DNA from 4 places in the Sphingobium sp. SA2 genome. Region 3 is predicted to be linked to each of the others. Evidence: riboswitches for the same ligand, from Rfam matches in the RefSeq annotation. Region 3 holds a riboswitch; each other region holds the start of a gene.
What was found. Region 3 has a riboswitch for cobalamin ahead of OVY48_RS10140 (TonB-dependent receptor plug domain-containing protein). Riboswitches for the same ligand answer to the same signal wherever they lie in the genome.
Positions count from the first base shown of each region.

Region 1: another riboswitch for cobalamin. It lies ahead of OVY48_RS00780 (TonB-dependent receptor); the one in region 3 lies ahead of OVY48_RS10140 (TonB-dependent receptor plug domain-containing protein).
Region 2: another riboswitch for cobalamin. It lies ahead of cobW (cobalamin biosynthesis protein CobW); the one in region 3 lies ahead of OVY48_RS10140 (TonB-dependent receptor plug domain-containing protein).
Region 4: another riboswitch for cobalamin. It lies ahead of OVY48_RS18890 (TonB-dependent receptor domain-containing protein); the one in region 3 lies ahead of OVY48_RS10140 (TonB-dependent receptor plug domain-containing protein).

Region 1 is NZ_JAPMXX010000001.1:158,008-162,331, reverse strand. It holds gene OVY48_RS00800 (FecR domain-containing protein) at 1-339, opposite strand, end outside; gene OVY48_RS00795 (RNA polymerase sigma factor) at 341-886, opposite strand; gene OVY48_RS00790 (DUF6961 family protein) at 1,212-1,424, shown strand; gene OVY48_RS00785 (alpha-ketoglutarate-dependent dioxygenase AlkB) at 1,435-2,028, opposite strand; cobalamin riboswitch at 2,597-2,831, shown strand; partial or broken gene OVY48_RS00780 (TonB-dependent receptor) at 3,049-4,324, shown strand, end outside.
Region 2 is NZ_JAPMXX010000001.1:153,440-157,763, reverse strand. It holds partial or broken gene OVY48_RS00780 (TonB-dependent receptor) at 1-471, shown strand, start outside; gene OVY48_RS00775 (HoxN/HupN/NixA family nickel/cobalt transporter) at 553-1,599, shown strand; cobalamin riboswitch at 1,687-1,916, shown strand; gene cobW (cobalamin biosynthesis protein CobW) at 2,098-3,135, shown strand; gene cobN (cobaltochelatase subunit CobN) at 3,146-4,324, shown strand, end outside.
Region 3 is NZ_JAPMXX010000006.1:528,400-532,723, forward strand. It holds gene OVY48_RS10130 (NAD+ synthase) at 1-410, opposite strand, end outside; gene OVY48_RS10135 (ribose-phosphate pyrophosphokinase) at 545-1,480, shown strand; cobalamin riboswitch at 1,570-1,800, shown strand; gene OVY48_RS10140 (TonB-dependent receptor plug domain-containing protein) at 2,005-3,882, shown strand; gene OVY48_RS10145 (ABC transporter substrate-binding protein) at 3,959-4,324, opposite strand, start outside.
Region 4 is NZ_JAPMXX010000006.1:2,300,393-2,304,716, forward strand. It holds gene OVY48_RS18890 (TonB-dependent receptor domain-containing protein) at 1-1,818, opposite strand, end outside; cobalamin riboswitch at 1,962-2,168, opposite strand; gene OVY48_RS18895 (fatty acid desaturase) at 2,168-3,052, shown strand; gene OVY48_RS18900 (adenosylcobinamide amidohydrolase) at 3,265-3,957, shown strand; gene OVY48_RS18905 (efflux RND transporter permease subunit) at 4,278-4,324, opposite strand, start outside.

The DNA.
Region 1 (4,324 bases), on a different contig from region 3:
GACGATTGCGGGTCCGTTCTTTTGGCCCTTATTGCCAGCTGGCATCCAGACGATGGCAGAGAAGGAAAGCAGGATCACAGCGACCGCCGCAGCAAGAGCCACCGCATGTCGGGAGTGCGTCGGCGCAGCGTCTGCTTCGGCTTTGGTCGGCGACACCAGCGACTTTCCTATGCTGTAGACTTCCGCGATCCGCGCGTAGGCAATTCGGTGGTCTGGATCTGCGGCAAGCCATGCCTTGAATTCCTGGTCGCGGTTTTGGGCATCTGGACCCTGCATCGCGGCGAACCAGGATGCGGCTTCTTCGCGCATGGCGGAGCGCTTCTCTTGTTCATCGAGCATGTCAGTCGTCCAGAGCTTGTGCGATACGCGCCAGTGCGCGGCCCAGATGATATTGAACGGTAGGGACCGCGATTCTAAGCTTTTCACCGATTTCTCGATAGGTCAGATTCTCTACCCGATGCATGAGGAAGACTTGCCGGGTCTGGTCGGGGAGACCATCGACGGCCGCCTTGTAGAGACGCATGACATCCTGCCTTTCGATTCCGAAGCTTTGCTCCGGGGCAGCGCCGATTTCGGGTAGTTCATCCAGCGTCGGCCCTATGGTCGCGGCCGCACGTCTCGCACTGCGCATTCGATCCACGAGAAGATTGCGGGCTATGCGTTGCAGATAGGACGCTGGATGAACGAGTATCTTCGTACGCATATGGGCTGCAAGCCTGGCAAATGCTTCCTGCATGAGATCGTTGGCGTCCTCGTCATCCCGCATGCGTTGCTTGAAATAGCGGATGAGGCCCGGAGCTTCTGTGCTGTAAGTATCACTTAGAATCGCCGTGTATGCGCTGTCTTTTGCGACAGATAGGGAGCCGCCTGGATGCTTGTCGGGCATAGGAAGCGGTTGAGCGCGATCCGTCTGGGATCGATTGATGGGGAGAGGACGTAACACGCGAGCTTGGCCAACAGGCCGACAGAATCGGTCCCGAGAATCCCGGGGGCGATTGAGCTAGGTGTGTCTCAAGCGATGGCGGGCCGTCGCTCCGACCGCCCCAAAAATCAGAGGGGCGTCAGTTATGCCTGACAGGATAATCCTACAGCGGGGCCGTCAGCAAAATCCCCCCTGCCGACCTATGATGCCGCGGCCCAGTCTGCAGATCAAGAGGTCAAGACGAATAGTTATTCCTGATGGGTACGCTGGGCCGTGGTACTGCTGAGCGTTGATCCTGCATTGCTTCGATTCTCTCGAGCATGATCCAGGCTGGGCCGAAGCGCTGGCGGTCGAACGGCAGCATGGCGCGAACACGAGCGACTTTATTGCAGAAAGAGTAAGAACGCTGGCGCTGGCGGGTGATCAGGCCGGTGTTGCGCGGTGGCTCGACGTTGCGACGCGCTTGGACCAGCTTCTCGATGCGGGCACCATGGCGCATTGAAGGAGGGCAGCTATCTGATCATGTTCCGGCCCGTCAGTTTCTCAGCGAGCGTACGGAAGGTGATCGACCAGCGGGTCTCTCCCATTTCGGCTATGCTATGTTCCCATTGGTACCGCGCTTCGCCATGAAGGTGATAGACCGAACGCGGCGCGAGCGGAATGGTGACGCGATCGAACCCGCTGGCGTTGCGCCGCCGAAAACGCAAGGGGGCCGACACGCCCAGCGAAATGCCGACGACATGGTCGAAGACCGGGCGATCACGGTGCCAGCCTATGCCGGCACCAAGATCGTAGCGGATGAGGAGCGCCTGGGCTAGGCTGGCGGGCTCAAGGCCGACAAAGACAGCGGCTTTTGCACGCACAGGTAGCAGCCAATCCGGCATGGGATCTGTAGGTCCGAAGCGTGCGTCGTCGAAGTCGTAGCGCCAGCCATAGGAACTGGTCAGGCGCTTGCCGAGCCAACCCTGGAAACGAAACGGCTCGAGCGCGGATGCGTCGATCCCGTCGATCAGCCTCAACTCTTCATCGCGGGAGATAAGGTCTTCCCGATAGGACAAGCCCGGGATTTTCGGAGTCTCAAACAGGTCGGGGAACAGGCTGGCCATCAACGTCTAGATTGGGAGCCTGCGCGCACAAGGCAATCGCATAGCTGATTTTTTGATGGATAGCGCGGTCCGTAAAGCGTTCGATCAATTCGAGTCTGTTTTGGGCACTGACCGGATTCCGACACTGATTTTATGTTGTTTGGCAAATGGGGTAGGTGCGGTGCGGCTTGGAAAACTGTAATCATCAGTGAGCCGCCATGAAGTTCGAGCCATTTTAGTAGGCTGGGCCGTGCAGATCCCACCCATTTGATTAAGAGAGGGGCAAGTGTGCTTCGTAAAATCCGACCCTTTGTCGCCGTTCAGCTGCCAATTTCTTGTTCCTAGGTGCGGTCCTTCCGCTAATCGACAGGTCGCGACCACTTCCGGGCGTACAGGAGTCCGATGGCCAACGACAGGTTCAGGGAAAACCCGCCATTCAAAGCGAGTGCGTGCGGTTGGCGCGCTCTGGCCGTGCCAATGGCAATGGTGGCGCGGGATGCAGTAATCGTTGATTAAATCCCAGCTCCAAGCGTTATTGGCTTTTCCGTTCACTTCAGTTAGGCGAGGGATTGAGAGGCGGACAAGTTCGGCTTTCATTGATCGCGCCGGTGCCCCCAAAAGGGGCTTAATCGGGAATGTGGTGCGGAAGCTTGCTTCCAAATCCGCGGCTGTCTCTGCAACTGTAAGCGGATAGCGCGATGTACATGGCTCCTCTTTGAAGGGGCAGCCACTGGGCCGGACGCTAAATCATGCGAGGTCTGGGAAGGCGTGCATCAAGCTGTGACCCGTGAGCCAGGAGACCTGCCGGCGTCTGGTCGCTCTTGCCTTGGTCCAGAGGATGGCTGCGGCACGGTGAACTCCGTCTGAGCGACGAATGAGCGGCTGGGGCCGCATCGGAGACGTGCGTCGGCCGCCCATGGCGTCCGGCCGCCGCGCGGCTCGCCCGTTCGCGCGGGTATGCCCCGGCCACGTCGCAAGACGCCGGAGGACTATTTCGTGATCAAGACCATTACTACCAGCAGCGCACTTGCGCTGATCTGTATGGGAACGCCAGCCTTTGCCGAACCCTTTGAGAAGGGATCGCAAACAAGCGCGGACGCGGTCGAGGCGGGCAACGACATCGTGGTTTTCGGTCGTGGTGAGGCCATGATCGGCACTGCCAGATCAGCCAGCGAGGGAAGCGTCGGAGGGGCCGATGTCCTCGTGCGGCCACTTCTCCGCGTGGCGGAACTGCTGGAAGCGGTGCCCGGGCTGGTTGCAGCCCAGCATTCGGGGAGCGGCAAAGCCAACCAGTATTTCCTGCGCGGTTTCAACCTCGACCATGGGTCTGACTTCACCACCTATATCGATGAACTGCAGATGAACTTTCGCACACACGGACACGGTCACGGCTATCTCGACCTCAACGGCCTCATTCCGGAGATCGTGGGCCGGGAGGATTTTCGTAAAGGGCCCTATCGCGCCGACGGCGGTGATTTCGCTCTGGCGGGAGCAGCCTATATGATGACCATCAAGGGTTACCACCGGCCGTGGGCATCGGCCGAGGCTGGTTCATATGGTTGGCGCCGCGTCGCCGTAGGCGGAACAGTGCACGACGTGGGCGTGGGAGATCTCACGCTTGTCGCTCAGGCCAAGACCTACGACGGACCGTGGCAGGAAACTGAACGTCTTCGCCATTACTCGGGTTTCGCGAAATATAGCATGCCGAGCGGTGCGGGCACATTGGAGGCATCTCTCCATGCCTACCGGGCGACATGGCACCCTACCGAGCAAATCCCGGAGCGCATTATCGGCACGGCGTTGTGTGCGGATGTGTTCTGCTCTCCAGATCCTTCCGCGCGGGGTGAGACGACGCGCCAGGTGGCTAACATCGCGGTCAAGCAACCGACATGGCGCGCCAATGTCTATGCCCAGTTTTACGACTGGTCGATGTTGTCGAACCCCACTTACACCGATCCGGATGGCACAAGCGCGCAGATCAAGCAGTTCGACCGGCATTGGGTACTAGGGCTGTCCGCTCAAAAAAATTGGGAAATCGCTGACAGTCTGGCTGTGAGCCTTGGCACCGAAAACAGATACGATGCCATCGGGAATGTTGGTGTCGATCGAACGGCTGTCCGCACATTTCTTGAATCTCTCGGGCACTATCAGGTCGGGGAATTGTCTTCCGCGCTCTACGGCGAAGTCGCTTGGAAACTCTTGGCTGGACTGCGTGTGACAGGTGGTCTTCGCGGGGACTATTATCACTATTCCGTGCGTGCACGAGATGTGGTTGCGGCGTCGCTGGGAGAAGGCAGTGGCTCGGCGTCGATTCTCT
Region 2 (4,324 bases), on a different contig from region 3:
TGTTGAACGTCGGGTGCCAGTGGGTGTCATGGCTATGAAATCGTCGCCTTCTGGCGGCCGTTCCCGTGGCTTGCGCTTGATGGAAACTATACTGCCAGCCATGCCCGCTTCGACAATGGCGATCACATCCCTAATGCATTTGAGAACGCGGCTTCAGCCGGTGCCGCCATCATTCTTGATCCCTGGGAAGCCAGCATTCGGGTGCGCCACCTCGGACCTTCTCCGCTTGTCGAGGACAACAGTGTCCGGGATCGGGGCAGCACCGTCATGAATGCCCGCGCCGCGTGGACGGGCAAGAAGGTCGAGATATTTGGAGAAGTGCTGAACATCTTCGACAGCCGGGACAAGGACATCGCCTATTATTACGAGTCCTACATCCCCGCCTTTGATGCAGGTGCTCCGGTGGAAGGCCGGTTGAGTCGTGTGGTCGAGCCTCGAACCGTGAGGATTGGCGCAAAGGTCAATTTCTAGCGAAATCCCTTGATGGGCGGCGCTGCAGCACGTCTGCTGCGCCATCCTCCGTTTGTACATTCCTTAATCGCCGAGCCAATCATGCCCCTCACGAAGACACTGCCATCCCTGTCTCTGCGCCTACGAATTGGTGCCTTGTTTGCCGGATTGATCGCCGCCAACATTGGCGTCTGGGTCTGGGCATTCAGCCTGTTTCATGCGCAGCCGTTAATGCTCGGCACCGCTGTGCTTGCCTGGGGGCTTGGCCTGCGCCATGCGGTCGATGCCGATCATATTGCGGCCATCGACAATGTGACGCGCAAACTGATGCAGGATGGTCAGCGCCCGGTTTCGGCCGGCTTCTGGTTTGCGATCGGGCATTCCGGGATCATTGCCATAGCATCGATCATCATTGCGGTGACGGCCAGCGCGCTGTCGCAGTTCGGCGCCTTCAAGGAAATCGGCGGCGTGATTGCAACCGTGATTTCCGCGCTTTTCCTGTTCACGATCGCCGGCATGAACCTGGTCATCCTGCGCTCTGTCTGGCGGACCTTTGCGCATGTTCGTGCAGGCGGCAGCTATGTCGAGGACGATCTTGATCTGTTATTGGGTGGGCGCGGTCTGCTTTCCAGACTGTTCAGGCCGATGTTCCGCCTTGTGAACAAAAGCTGGCATATGGCCCCGCTGGGGTTTCTGTTCGGGCTTGGGTTCGATACCGCAACCGAAGTTGCCATTCTGGGCATGTCGGCCAGCCAGGCCGCCGATGGCCTGTCGATCGGGACAATCCTGGTCCTGCCCGCCCTGTTCGCGGTCGGTATGGCCCTCATCGATACGGCGGACGGCGTGGTGATGCTGGGCGCTTATGAATGGGCCTTCGTGAAGCCGATCCGCAAGCTCTACTACAACATCACAATCACCCTGATCTCGGCCATCGTGGCGATTGTCATTGGTGGAATCGAAACGCTGGCCCTGATTGGCGACAAACTGGCCCTTACGGGTGCCCCATGGCGGATCGCCATTGAATTGGGCGAAAATTTCAATGGTCTGGGCTTCGCCATCATCGGACTTTTCGTGTTCTGTTGGCTGGCGAGTTACGCGATCTATCGCTGGAAGCGGTTCGATGAGATCGAGGTTTCTGTCGTTACCTGATCGTCCATCGTTGCATGAAGCAACATCATCAATTGGCTTGGCTCCGATCTTCGTCTAGGGCGCATGGCGAAGGACGGGTTGATTCCGCCCTTCGATGATCGCGCCGGTGCCCTCGCAAGGGGCTTAATCGGGAATGCGGTGCGGGGGCTTGCTCCCAAATCCGTGGCTGTCCCTGCAACTGTAAGCGGATAGCGCGATGCATATGCTCCTGAACTCAGGGGCGGCCACTGGACAGCGCGCAAGCGCCAAGTCTGGGAAGGCGTGCATCAAGCTGTGACCCGCGAGCCAGGAGACCTGCCGGCGCACCGGTCGCTCTTGCCTGATCCAGGGGATGGTCACGGCACGGTAACTCTCCGTCTGAGCGACGAAGCTGTGTGGCTGGGGCTGCACGGTCGCGTGGTAACGGGTGCTTTGTCGCGCTCGCCCGTCGTCGCGCGCCGACCGGACTTGTCCGGCAAGCCCCGCCGTTTGTCGCTCTGGCGCGCGGAGGAATTGCTTGTGGCCGACCTGTCAAAGGTGCCTGTCACCATCATCACGGGCTTTCTGGGCGCGGGGAAAACCACGCTTATCAGCCACCTGATCCGCAATGCGGGCGGCCGCAGGCTGGCGGTGGTGGTCAACGAATTCGGTACGCTGGGTGTGGATGGCGACATTCTTGCATCCTGCGCCATTCCAGACTGCCCGGCGGAAAACATCGTCGAACTGGCCAATGGCTGCATCTGCTGCACCGTGGCGGACGATTTCATTCCTACGGTCGAGAAGCTCCTCGCGCTTGATCCCCGCCCGGATCACATCCTGATCGAGACATCGGGTCTGGCGTTGCCAAAGCCGCTGCTCAAGGCGTTTGACTGGCCAGCGATCCGCAGCCGGATCACCGTGGACGGCGTGCTGGCGCTGGCCGATGCCGAGGCGGTTGCGGCAGGCCGGTTTGCGCCCGATGTGGCCGCGCTTGACGCCCAGCGCGCCGCCGATCCGAGCATCGATCACGAAACGCCGCTGTCCGAAGTGTTCGAGGACCAGCTTGCCTGCGCCGATATGATCCTGCTGACCAAGGTTGATCTGGCCGGACCCGAAGGCGTTGCCGCCGCACGCGCGATCATCGCGGCAGAGCTTGGCCGCCCGGTGCCGGTGATCGAACTGACCGAAGGCGTGGTCGATCCGCGCGTGATTCTGGGGCTTGATGCCGCCGCCGAGGACGACATCGCCGCGCGCCCATCGCACCATGATGGGGATGATGATCACGAACACGATGATTTTGACAGCGCCGTTATCGAATGGGGCGAAATTGCCGATCCGGCGGCCCTTGTCGCGCGGATCGAAACGCTGGCGCGCGATCACCATATCCTGCGCGTGAAGGGCTATGCCGCCGTTGCGGGCAAGCCGATGCGGCTGCTGGTGCAGGCGGTAGGCGCGCGGGTGCGCCACCAGTACGACCGTCCGTGGCGGCCTGACGAGCCGCGCCGCACCACGCTGGTCGCCATTGCTGAGCACGATCATGTCGATCCAGACGCCATTCGCGCGGTGCTGCTGGCGTAAGGCGCAGGCGATGCACGTCATTTTCCGCGAAACGCACGGGATGGAGGAAACCGCCGTCCCGCAGGATCTGGGGCAAGAGCCTGCGGATCTTGTGGTCCTGTCCTTTTCGGACAGCGATCTGGGGGCGTTCGCGGCGGCATGGCATCAGGCCCGTGCAGACGATGCGACATTTCCTTCGCTGCGGCTCGCCAATCTGGCAGCGCTTATGCACCCGCTATCGGTCGACACCTATGTCGAGCGGACGCTGTCAGGTGCGAAGGCGATCCTGATCCGGCTGATTGGCGGTACGCCCTATTGGAGTTACGGGCTGGAACGAGTGGAGGCTCTGGCCCGGTCGCGAGGCATCGCGCTGGCCGTGCTGCCCGGCGACGGCTGGGAGGACGGGCGGCTGGATGCAGTTTCGACCGTCCCCGTGCCTGCTTTGAGAAGCCTTGCGCAATTGTGCGATGCCGGCGGTGCAGGGGCGGCGCAGGCGGCGCTTGTTGCGCTTTCACGGCTGGCAGGGCTGATCGATACCCCTCCCCAAAATTGCGAGCCGCTGCCTATGGCGGGAGGTTGGCATCCCGACCGGGGCGTCGTCGATCCTGAATCCTTTGCGCGCAATCCCGGACGACCGCTGGTCCTGATCATCTTCTATCGTTCTTACCTGACCGCCCACGATCTGGACCCGTTTGCCGCCCTGCATGCCGCGTTCGACCGGCACGGCTTTGACGCACTGTCGATCTTCGTCCCCTCGCTGAAAGCCCCGCAGGTGCGCGATCAGGTGGACCGCTGGGTGCGCGGCCTTGGCCCGGCGGCGATCATCAACGCCACCGCCTTTTCCGCGCGTGGCGAAGACGGCGATACCCCGCTCGATGGCGCGGGCGTTCCCGTGTTCCAACTGGCGCTGGCCACGTCGGGCCGCACCGGCTGGGCAGCGGCTTCGCGCGGGCTGTCCCCCGCAGACCTCGCCATGCACGTGGTCTTGCCCGAAATTGACGGCCGGGTCTTTGCCGGGGTCGCCAGCTTCAAGGAAGCGGGTGCGCGCGATCCCGCACTAGGTTTTGCCCGCACCGTCCACCGCGCCGATCCCGACCGGATCGAGGCGATCACTGCGCGCGTGGCAGGCTGGATCGCCCTTTCGCAAAGGCCGGTTGCCGATCGGCGGGTTGCGCTGATCCTGTCGACTTATCCCGGCAAGGCATACCAG
Region 3 (4,324 bases):
TCGATGGGCGCAGGCAGCGGGCCGGGCGCGAACAGGCGCTTTTCGTCGAACGTGCCATAATTGGGCAGCTCGCGCTTCTGGCGGATGGCGGTGACCGCCCCGTCTTCCAGCAGCGCGACGACGTTGAACAACACGCCCTGCGCGGCTACCACGGTGCCGACCAGCATCGCCGGGCCGCCATCGCCGGTCGCCTGCGCCAGCCGATCCAGTTCCTGATTGGCGCGTTCGACCAGAGCGGGCTTCAATACCAGATCTTCGGGCGGATAGCCGATCAGCTGCAATTCGGGATAGACGATCAGGTCCGCATCCATCGCCCGCGCCCGCCATTCCAGCATCGCGTCGGCATTGGCGGCGAGGTCGCCTACCGACTGGGTCATCTGGGCAAGGGCGATCACGAGTTTGTCGGTCATGGACGCGGCCCCTAATGCATTTTTCCGGCTGGCGCAAAAGCGCCTTTCCACCGCGACCCCGCGCCGCTACAGGGGCGGCGTTTCACCCAGCGTCATCAATTCGTCACGCCTTTTCATTTCAGGGGGTTTTGGCCATGAAGCTCATGACCGGCAATTCGAACAAGCCGCTCGCGGCCGCCATCGCCGACTATATCGAAATTCCCCTGACCGACGCCAGCGTCCGCCGCTTCGCCGATGAGGAAGTGTTCGTGGAAATCCACGAAAATGTCCGGGGCGAAGATGTGTTCGTGCTGCAATCGACCAGCTATCCGACCAACGACAATCTGATGGAATTGCTGATCATGATCGATGCGCTGAAACGCGCGTCGGCCAAGCGAATCACTGCCGTCGTCCCCTATTTCGGCTATGCCCGGCAGGACCGGAAGCCCGGCCCCCGCACCCCGATCAGCGCCAAGCTGGTCGCGAACCTGATCACCAAGGCGGGCGCCGACCGCGTGCTGTCGGTCGATTTGCACGCCGGCCAGATCCAGGGCTTCTTCGATATTCCGACCGACAATCTGTTCGGTGCGCCGGTCATGTCGGCGGACATTCAGGCGCGCTTTGGCGATCGCAATTTGATGGTCGTGTCGCCCGACGTCGGCGGCGTGGTGCGCGCGCGGGCGCTGGCCAAGCGGCTCGACAACGCCCCGCTCGCCATCGTCGACAAGCGGCGTGAGCGCGCGGGCGAATCGGAAGTGATGAACATCATCGGCGACGTGGCCGGGCGTTTCTGCGTCCTGATCGACGATATCGTCGATTCGGCGGGGACGCTGTGCAACGCGGCCTCCGCGCTCAAGGCCGCCGGGGCCGAGGATGTCGTCGCCTATGTCAGCCATGGCGTGCTGTCGGGCGGCGCGGTCGCGCGCGTGGATGCCTCCGACCTGCTGGAACTGGTCATCACCGACACGATCCAGGGGACCGAGGCGGTCAATACCGCCAAGAAGGTCCGCCACCTGCCCATCGCCCCGCTACTGGGCGAAGCGATCAAGCGCATTGCCGATGAAAGTTCGGTGTCCAGCCTGTTCGACTGACAGCATGAAGCCGGGGCGGCAATTGCCGCCTTGCGTGATGCCTTGCCGCCCGCTATCGGGCTGCCGTCCGTAGCGCTCGCTTGAGCGCAACGGGCAAAGATCGCGCCGGTGCCTCTTGATCGAGGCTTAAAAGGGAAGGCGGTGCGGATGGCTCACACCATCCAAAGCCGCAGCTGTCCCTGCAACTGTAAGCGGTGAGCGTGATGTACACGGCTTCCTCTTCGAAGGAAGCAGCCACTGGACCGTCAAACGTCTGGGAAGGTCGTACATGACGCCATGACCCGTGAGCCAGGAGACCTGCCGGCGTTCTGGTCGCTCTTGCCTTGGTCCAGGGGATGGCCGCGGCACGGTAACTCTCCGTCTGAGCGACGACAGGAAGGCGGCCGGGGCCGCAACCGTCGTGGGACGCTGGGCTATATATGCGCCGGTTCGTCGCCCTGCGTCGGCCGTCGATCGGCGGGCCATACGCCCATCATCGACATGCTCCACCGCCCGCTATCGCTCGGCGCGGGAGGAGACTATACATGATTAAATACGGCATATCCCTGCTGGCGCTCAGCGCTGCCAGCCCCGTTTTCGCGCAGGCCCCCGAACAGATTTCGGACCTGAGCGGCAACAGCACACCCATCATCGTCACCGCCTCGCGCGTCACCAGCGAAGCGCGCGAGATCGGTAGCGCGGTGTCGATCATCACCCGTGCCGATATCCAACGCAACCAGATCCTCTTCCTGAAAGACATATTGCAGGACGCGCCCGGCGTGCAGACGACGGCCGATCGCCCCGGCCAGTTGACCAGCGTCCGCATCCGGGGATCGAACAATAATGAGATTCTCTGGCTGATCGACGGTATCGAGCTGGGTGATCCCAGTGCGATCAGCACCCAGTTCCAGGCCGACCACCTGACCAGCCGCGACATCGACCGGGTCGAAATCCTGCGCGGCAACCAAAGCTCGCTCTATGGCTCCGACGCGGTCGGCGGCGTCATCAACATCATCACCCAACGCGCGACCGAAGAGGGTTTGCAGGTCAATGCAGAGGCCGAGGCCGGTTCCTATGGCATGCGCAGCGGCGGCGCATCGCTGCTGGGCAAGAGCGGCGCGCTCGATTTCCGCCTGAGCGCGACCGGCTATCGCCATGACGGCCCCTCGCTCGCCGATCCCCGCACCGCCAGCCCCGCAGGGTCGGCCACCGAAAAGGACGAATATCGCCGCTACGGCTTTAGCGGCCGGGTCGGCTATCAGGCGACCGACACCTTGTCGCTGCAGGCGATCGGCTATTGGTTCGATGCCTTCAGCGATCTCGACAATACGACGTCGGACAGCGACGATACCGCCAAAACGCGCGACTATGCCGCCGCCGGCCAGGCCAGCTACAAGAGCCTGGACGGCCAGTTCACCGCTGACCTGACCGCCAGCCGCTACGCCGCGCGCCGCCGCTATTTCGGCACCTGGAACCGGGCCGAGGGCGACCTGTTCCGCGGCACCAAGGACGAGCTGACGCTGGCGCTCGCCTATGGCGGCACCGGCCCGGTCAGCCTGGCCGCAGGGGGCAATTATGAGCGGGAGAAGACGACCCAGATCACCAGCTTTTCCGGTGCTTTCCCCGCCCGCGTCAACACGCGGTCGGCCTATGCCGAAATCGCGCTGCGGCCGCTCGCGGGGCTTACCCTGACCGGCGCGGCGCGGGTCGACGATAATAGCCGCTTCGGCACGTTCGACACCTATCGCGGCACGCTGGCTTATGCGCTGGGCGCGCTCAAGCTGCGCGCCAGTTATGGCACCGGGGCCAAGGCACCGGGCCTCTATCAATTGTTCGACCCCACCTATGGCAACCCAGACCTTGAGGTCGAAACCAGCCGGGGCGGCGACATCGGCTTCGACCTGGCGCTGACCGAAGGGCTGACCGCGCAGGTCAGCTATTTCTTCACCCGCAAGACCAACGAGATCAACTTCGACGGCAGCCGTCCGCCCTTTGGCGGCTATGGCCAGTTCGGCCGCACCCGCGCGGAGGGGATAGAGATCGGCGTCACCGCCCAGCCGCTGCCCTGGCTGGGTGTCAGCCAGACCTATGGCTATACCGACCATGAAATCGATCGCGACATGGACGGTGTCTATGTCAACAGCGGCCGCCCGCGCTATACCGGCACCACATCGGTCATCCTGACCCCGGCCGAACGCGCGTCGATGACCGCGCGGGTGCGCTATCATGATGGCGACTCGTCGGGCTTTGGCGGCGCGACTGAGGCCTATACAGTGGTCGACCTGCTCGCCTCCTACGGCATCACCGACCGGGTCGAGCTGTATGGCCGCGTCATCAACCTGTTCGATAAATGGTATCAGGTCAGCTACGGCACCCAGACGCTCGGCCTGTCGGCCTATGGCGGCGTGCGCCTGAGCTTCTGATATGATCCCGTCCCCGCCATCAGACCGCGCAAGGCAGGCTAGGCCTTGCCAACGCCGGGTCGTTGGCGGGGAGGGGTCAGCGCGGCTTGACCGCGCGGGCGATCGCCTGCGCCGCCTGCACATAAGCGGGGCCGCCGCACACCGTCCACGCCTGCGGAATGGCGATGCGCGGGATGCTGCGCAGCGCGGGATGGTGCAGCATTTCGGTGCCCTGATCAGTCACCGTCTGCGTCGCGCTTTCGATGATCAGATAGTCGGGCCGCGACGCCACCATCTCCTCCAGGCTCATCTGCGACAGAGCGGGCTTGCCCAAGCGGGTCGCGAGATTGGTGACGCCCGTGCGCACCAGCAGATCGTCGATCAACGTGCCCGATCCGGTCAGATAGCCGCGCCGCTGATAATAAGCCGCGACCGGCGCACGCGCGGGACGGGGCAGCCGCGC
Region 4 (4,324 bases), 1.8 Mb from region 3:
CGGGAACGAGGCGCGCAGGTCCGCCAGCACATAGCCTTCAACCTTGCGGCTGTTGTTGGCATTGTCGAAGTTCGACCCGACATGCGTGAGCGTGACGCCGGTCTCCAACCCGAAACCCCAGCGATAGTCGATCAGCGCGGTGACGCTGTGCTGCGGCCGCCGTACCAGTTGCCGCCCGAAGTTGACATTGCCAGGCGACCGGTTGGTGGCATCTGTATAGGTATAGTTCGCCTGCAGCCGCAGCGCATCGACCGGCTGCATCGTCAGGCCGATTTCAACGCCTTTAGCCCGCGCCTTCGAGACGTTGTCATACGTGCCCGAAGGCCGTCCAGCGCAGATGCCTGTGCGTGGCAGCGGGCAGGATATGAAGATGATGAGATCGTCTGAGTCGCGCCGGAAGAAGGTGGCACTGGCCTGCAACCGCCCGTTGACGAGATTCTGGGTGACCCCGGCGTCCCAGCCCTTCGAGCTTTCCGGCTGGAGCAGCTGATTGCCGAAGTCGCTTTGCAGCTGGAACAGCGACGGTGCCTTGAACCCCTCGGCATAGCTGGCGCGCACTGTCGTGCCGGTCTGGCTCACCGTGTAAACGCCGCTCGCCCCAAAGGTGGTGGCTCCGCCAAAGCGGTTGTGGTCATCATGCCGAACGCCGCCGGTCAGGGTCAGGCCCGTCACCGGTGTCGCCACGATCTGCCCGTAAACGCTGTCGATCCGGGCCCGTCCGATGGAAGGACGCGCACCAAAACTGCTGCTGGAAAAGCGCGATGTCTCGCGTTCCAGTCCACCCGTCAGCTGCCAGCCTTCTGCGATATCGAACATGCCCTGATATTCGATACGTTCGTTGCGGCCATTGCCGACAAAGGTCTCGGCAGGCAGGCCGACAAGGCTGAAGTTGCGGCGACGGGTGTCGGTGTACGCATAGCCCAGCCGGTTACGGAAGCGACCGTCGAACAGCGTGGCGTTAACTCCGGTATAGCCGACGATTTCGCGGGTGCGCGATTCCTCGTTCACATCACCAAAGGCAAAGGTTGGTGGAGGGAAGCCATCGATATTCACCCGGCCTTCCGAATACCAGCCGCGCGCATCGAGCGACAACCAGTCGCTCAGCGCCAGATTGAAACTACCGTTGGCACCGTAATTTTCATAGCCATCCTTTTCGATGCCGCCGCGCGCTTCGCTGAATGAGGAGATGCCATCGGTGCGGAAGTATCCTGCGCCCACGCTGGCCGAAAACGGACCGGCTTTTCCGGCAATGTTGCCAACCAGCTGTCCAGTATCGCGATAGCCATATTCGCCGCGTACGTTGACTGTCAGGGCGTCCGTCGGCTGGCGAGTGATCATGTTGATAACCCCGCCGATCGCTTGGCTGCCCCAAAGCACCGACGATGGTCCGCGCAAAACCTCAATTCGCTCGATGTTGCCGATCAGCAGATTGCCGAAGTTGAAGCCGCCCCCCGGCGACGAAGGGTCGTTGAGCTTGATGCCATCGACCAGCGCCACGGTCTGATCGCTCTCTGCACCGCGAATGAACACCGATGTGGATGTCCCGACGCCGCCGTTGCGCGTGATGCTGACACCCGGCACGGTTCGCAGGATATCGGCGACGGTTTGGGTCTGCCGCCGCTCGATTTCGGCCGAATCGATCACCGTGATGGATTGGCCGACCCTTTCGACGGGCTGGGCGCTGCGGTTGGCGGTGACGACGATGACCGGTTCGTGCGGCGACATGGTGCGGACATCATCCTGCGCGTGCGCAATGAAGGTGCCGCAAAGCCCGAGAGCTGCGGTGGAAACGGTCACTTTTAAGAACAGATTTTGCATGTGTATCCCCTGTCAAACAACAAGGGGTTGCTCGCACCAATGGCACGACAGAGCGTTCGCTGGCTTGTCACCCGCGCGCGCCACCCCAATCGATGTCGTCACGCGAGGATTGACCTCGATCACGCTGAACACCCCGTCCGCGCAAAGGACCGACTACAACAGGCAGGTCTCCTGGCTCCCGGGTCAACACGCTCGCCCCGCCTTCCCAAGTGCAAATGCACCCAGTGGCATGAAGGGGCGACCGCTCTCCGGTCACAGTTGCGGGGACAGCCACGGATTACAGGGGTAGATACCTGCTTCCGCGTTCCCTATTAATCCCATCTCTGGGAACCTGTTGCGGCGTCGCAATATGGCGAGCAAAACCGCATTGCAAGGAAAATGCTGTGCTGACCTTCATTACTGGCGGGTCCCGCTCGGGCAAAAGCGCGCCCGCCACACCAACACCATCCATGATTGTGACCAACGTATCCAGCGGCGCGACCCGGACCAGCATTTTCCCAAATCTCCGCGCGCAATGTTCTGGCTGCTGGTCCGCAGCATCACCGGTCTCAACTATTATCGGGTGGCGCGCGCTGGACGCATCTGGGCACCCATCGCCAATTTCCACAATCCCAAACGCTTCGGTTTCGATTACCGCCTGTCGCTGCGCCTACGCTATGTCGCATGGGCCGTGCTGGTCTATGGCGCGATATTGTGGTCGCCCTTTCGCTGGCAGATACTGGGCCTGATCCTCATCCCGCAATTTTTCTGGGTCAATGTCTTCAACCGCATCCGCGCCATGGCCGAGCATAACGGCCTCCCCGATAATCACGAACTCAACGGCACCCGCACCGTCATCCCGACCTTGCTCGACAGGCTCCTCATCGGGCCGCTCAACATCAGCTATCATCTGGAACATCACCTCTTCCCGTCCGTCCCCTGGCATAATCTGCGCCGCCTGCACCTCCATCTGATGGCCAACCCAACCTGTGCGGCGAACGCGCATGTGTCGCGCGGATATTGGGGCATGATCCGGGAGCTCATGCCGACGCGTGGCGTGAGCGGGAGTGACGGGGGATTGGGTGAGGCGGCAGCCCAAAGATCTCCCGGACGCTATTGCGCCATCCTTTTGCAGGTGGATGGAGCAGACATGATTGCCACACGCAGACGTCTCCACGATTGCGAAGGCTGCATCAACGGTATGTTTGCAAAAATCGAAAAACCGTCGAGCATTCTTTGTCGTATACTCGAATAAAGCACCAATATTTCTTACCAATTTTCCAGAGCTCATGGATATGATCGGGCAGAGATATTCTGGTGCAGCAAAACCAGATTAACGGATGCTTAGTTTTGGGAGAGTATTTTTACTTGTAGCAGTTGTTAGCCTTGAGCCGCGTGTACATACCTACGCACAGAGGCGCATGGTTAGTGTTGCAAGCGCAGTGATATCGTGCGAGGCAGGTCTTGATGAATCCATTTTCCGTTCACTGTGCCAGCCCTTTCCTTGTTGCCTCGTTCCCTCAACCACAAGCTGTTTTGAGTTGGTCGCTGACGCGGCCAGGCTTCGCAGAAGTCAGCAGTGTCGCATGGCTCTATGTCCGGGATGCCGATCTGAGCATGGATGTCGATCCAGCCTTGCTGCTTAGAAAAAGCATGCAGTCGGCGGGATTGACGGATGCGGTCCACCTCATGACATCTCGAGATATCACCAAGCATCACATGTCTCAGGCGTCCTTCGGGCGGGCTACGGCCAGCTGCCTGGCGACCGTCGGTCTTGGTAATGCGGTGCGCGTCGGTTCTGCACCCGTTGCTCATCAGGATGTCGGGACGATCAACCTCCTCGTGCATGTCGATCGCCCTCTGTCACAAGCGGCGCTCGTGGAGACCATTTCAATTGTTGCCCAGGCGCGTACGGTTGCAATGATCGACCTTCCCTGGAAGCCATCTGGATTGGCCGTGACGGGAACTGGGACCGACTGCATCGTCGTCGCAACTCCTATCCATCCAGACATGGAACAGTTTGCTGGCCTGCATACCGACATAGGCGCAGCTGTCGGTCGGGCCGTCTATGACGCAGTCTGGTCGGGTGGACATGTCTGGATCGCCGAACAGCAGCGTACTGAAGCGCGATCTACATGCGCGTTGGCGCCCCCTGACTGACTTTGACAGGAAGGACCGCGCCAGACGAAAAAAAACTCCCCGCGCGGCATCATGTTGCTCCGGCGCGCCGTTACGGCATTTTCGTTTGAACTGCTTAGCGGACAGCGCTGCGACGCCTTGGCAAAGCGACGAAGTGCAAGGAGCGCGCCGGGGGCCATCAAAACCGTCAACGTTTCGTTCGGGTCGGCGCAGTCATAAGGGCCCTTTCGCAACCGGCCAGTGTTACGCAGCCGATGAAGGAAAGCCGACGGGCAGCAGCTGAGGATGAGACAATCGAAGGCTTAACGTCGCATAAGGCGCGACGGCAGATGGCCTCCCTCCTAGGCCGCCACCGGGTTTGCGCCAGGCAGCGGACTGGGATGCTCCT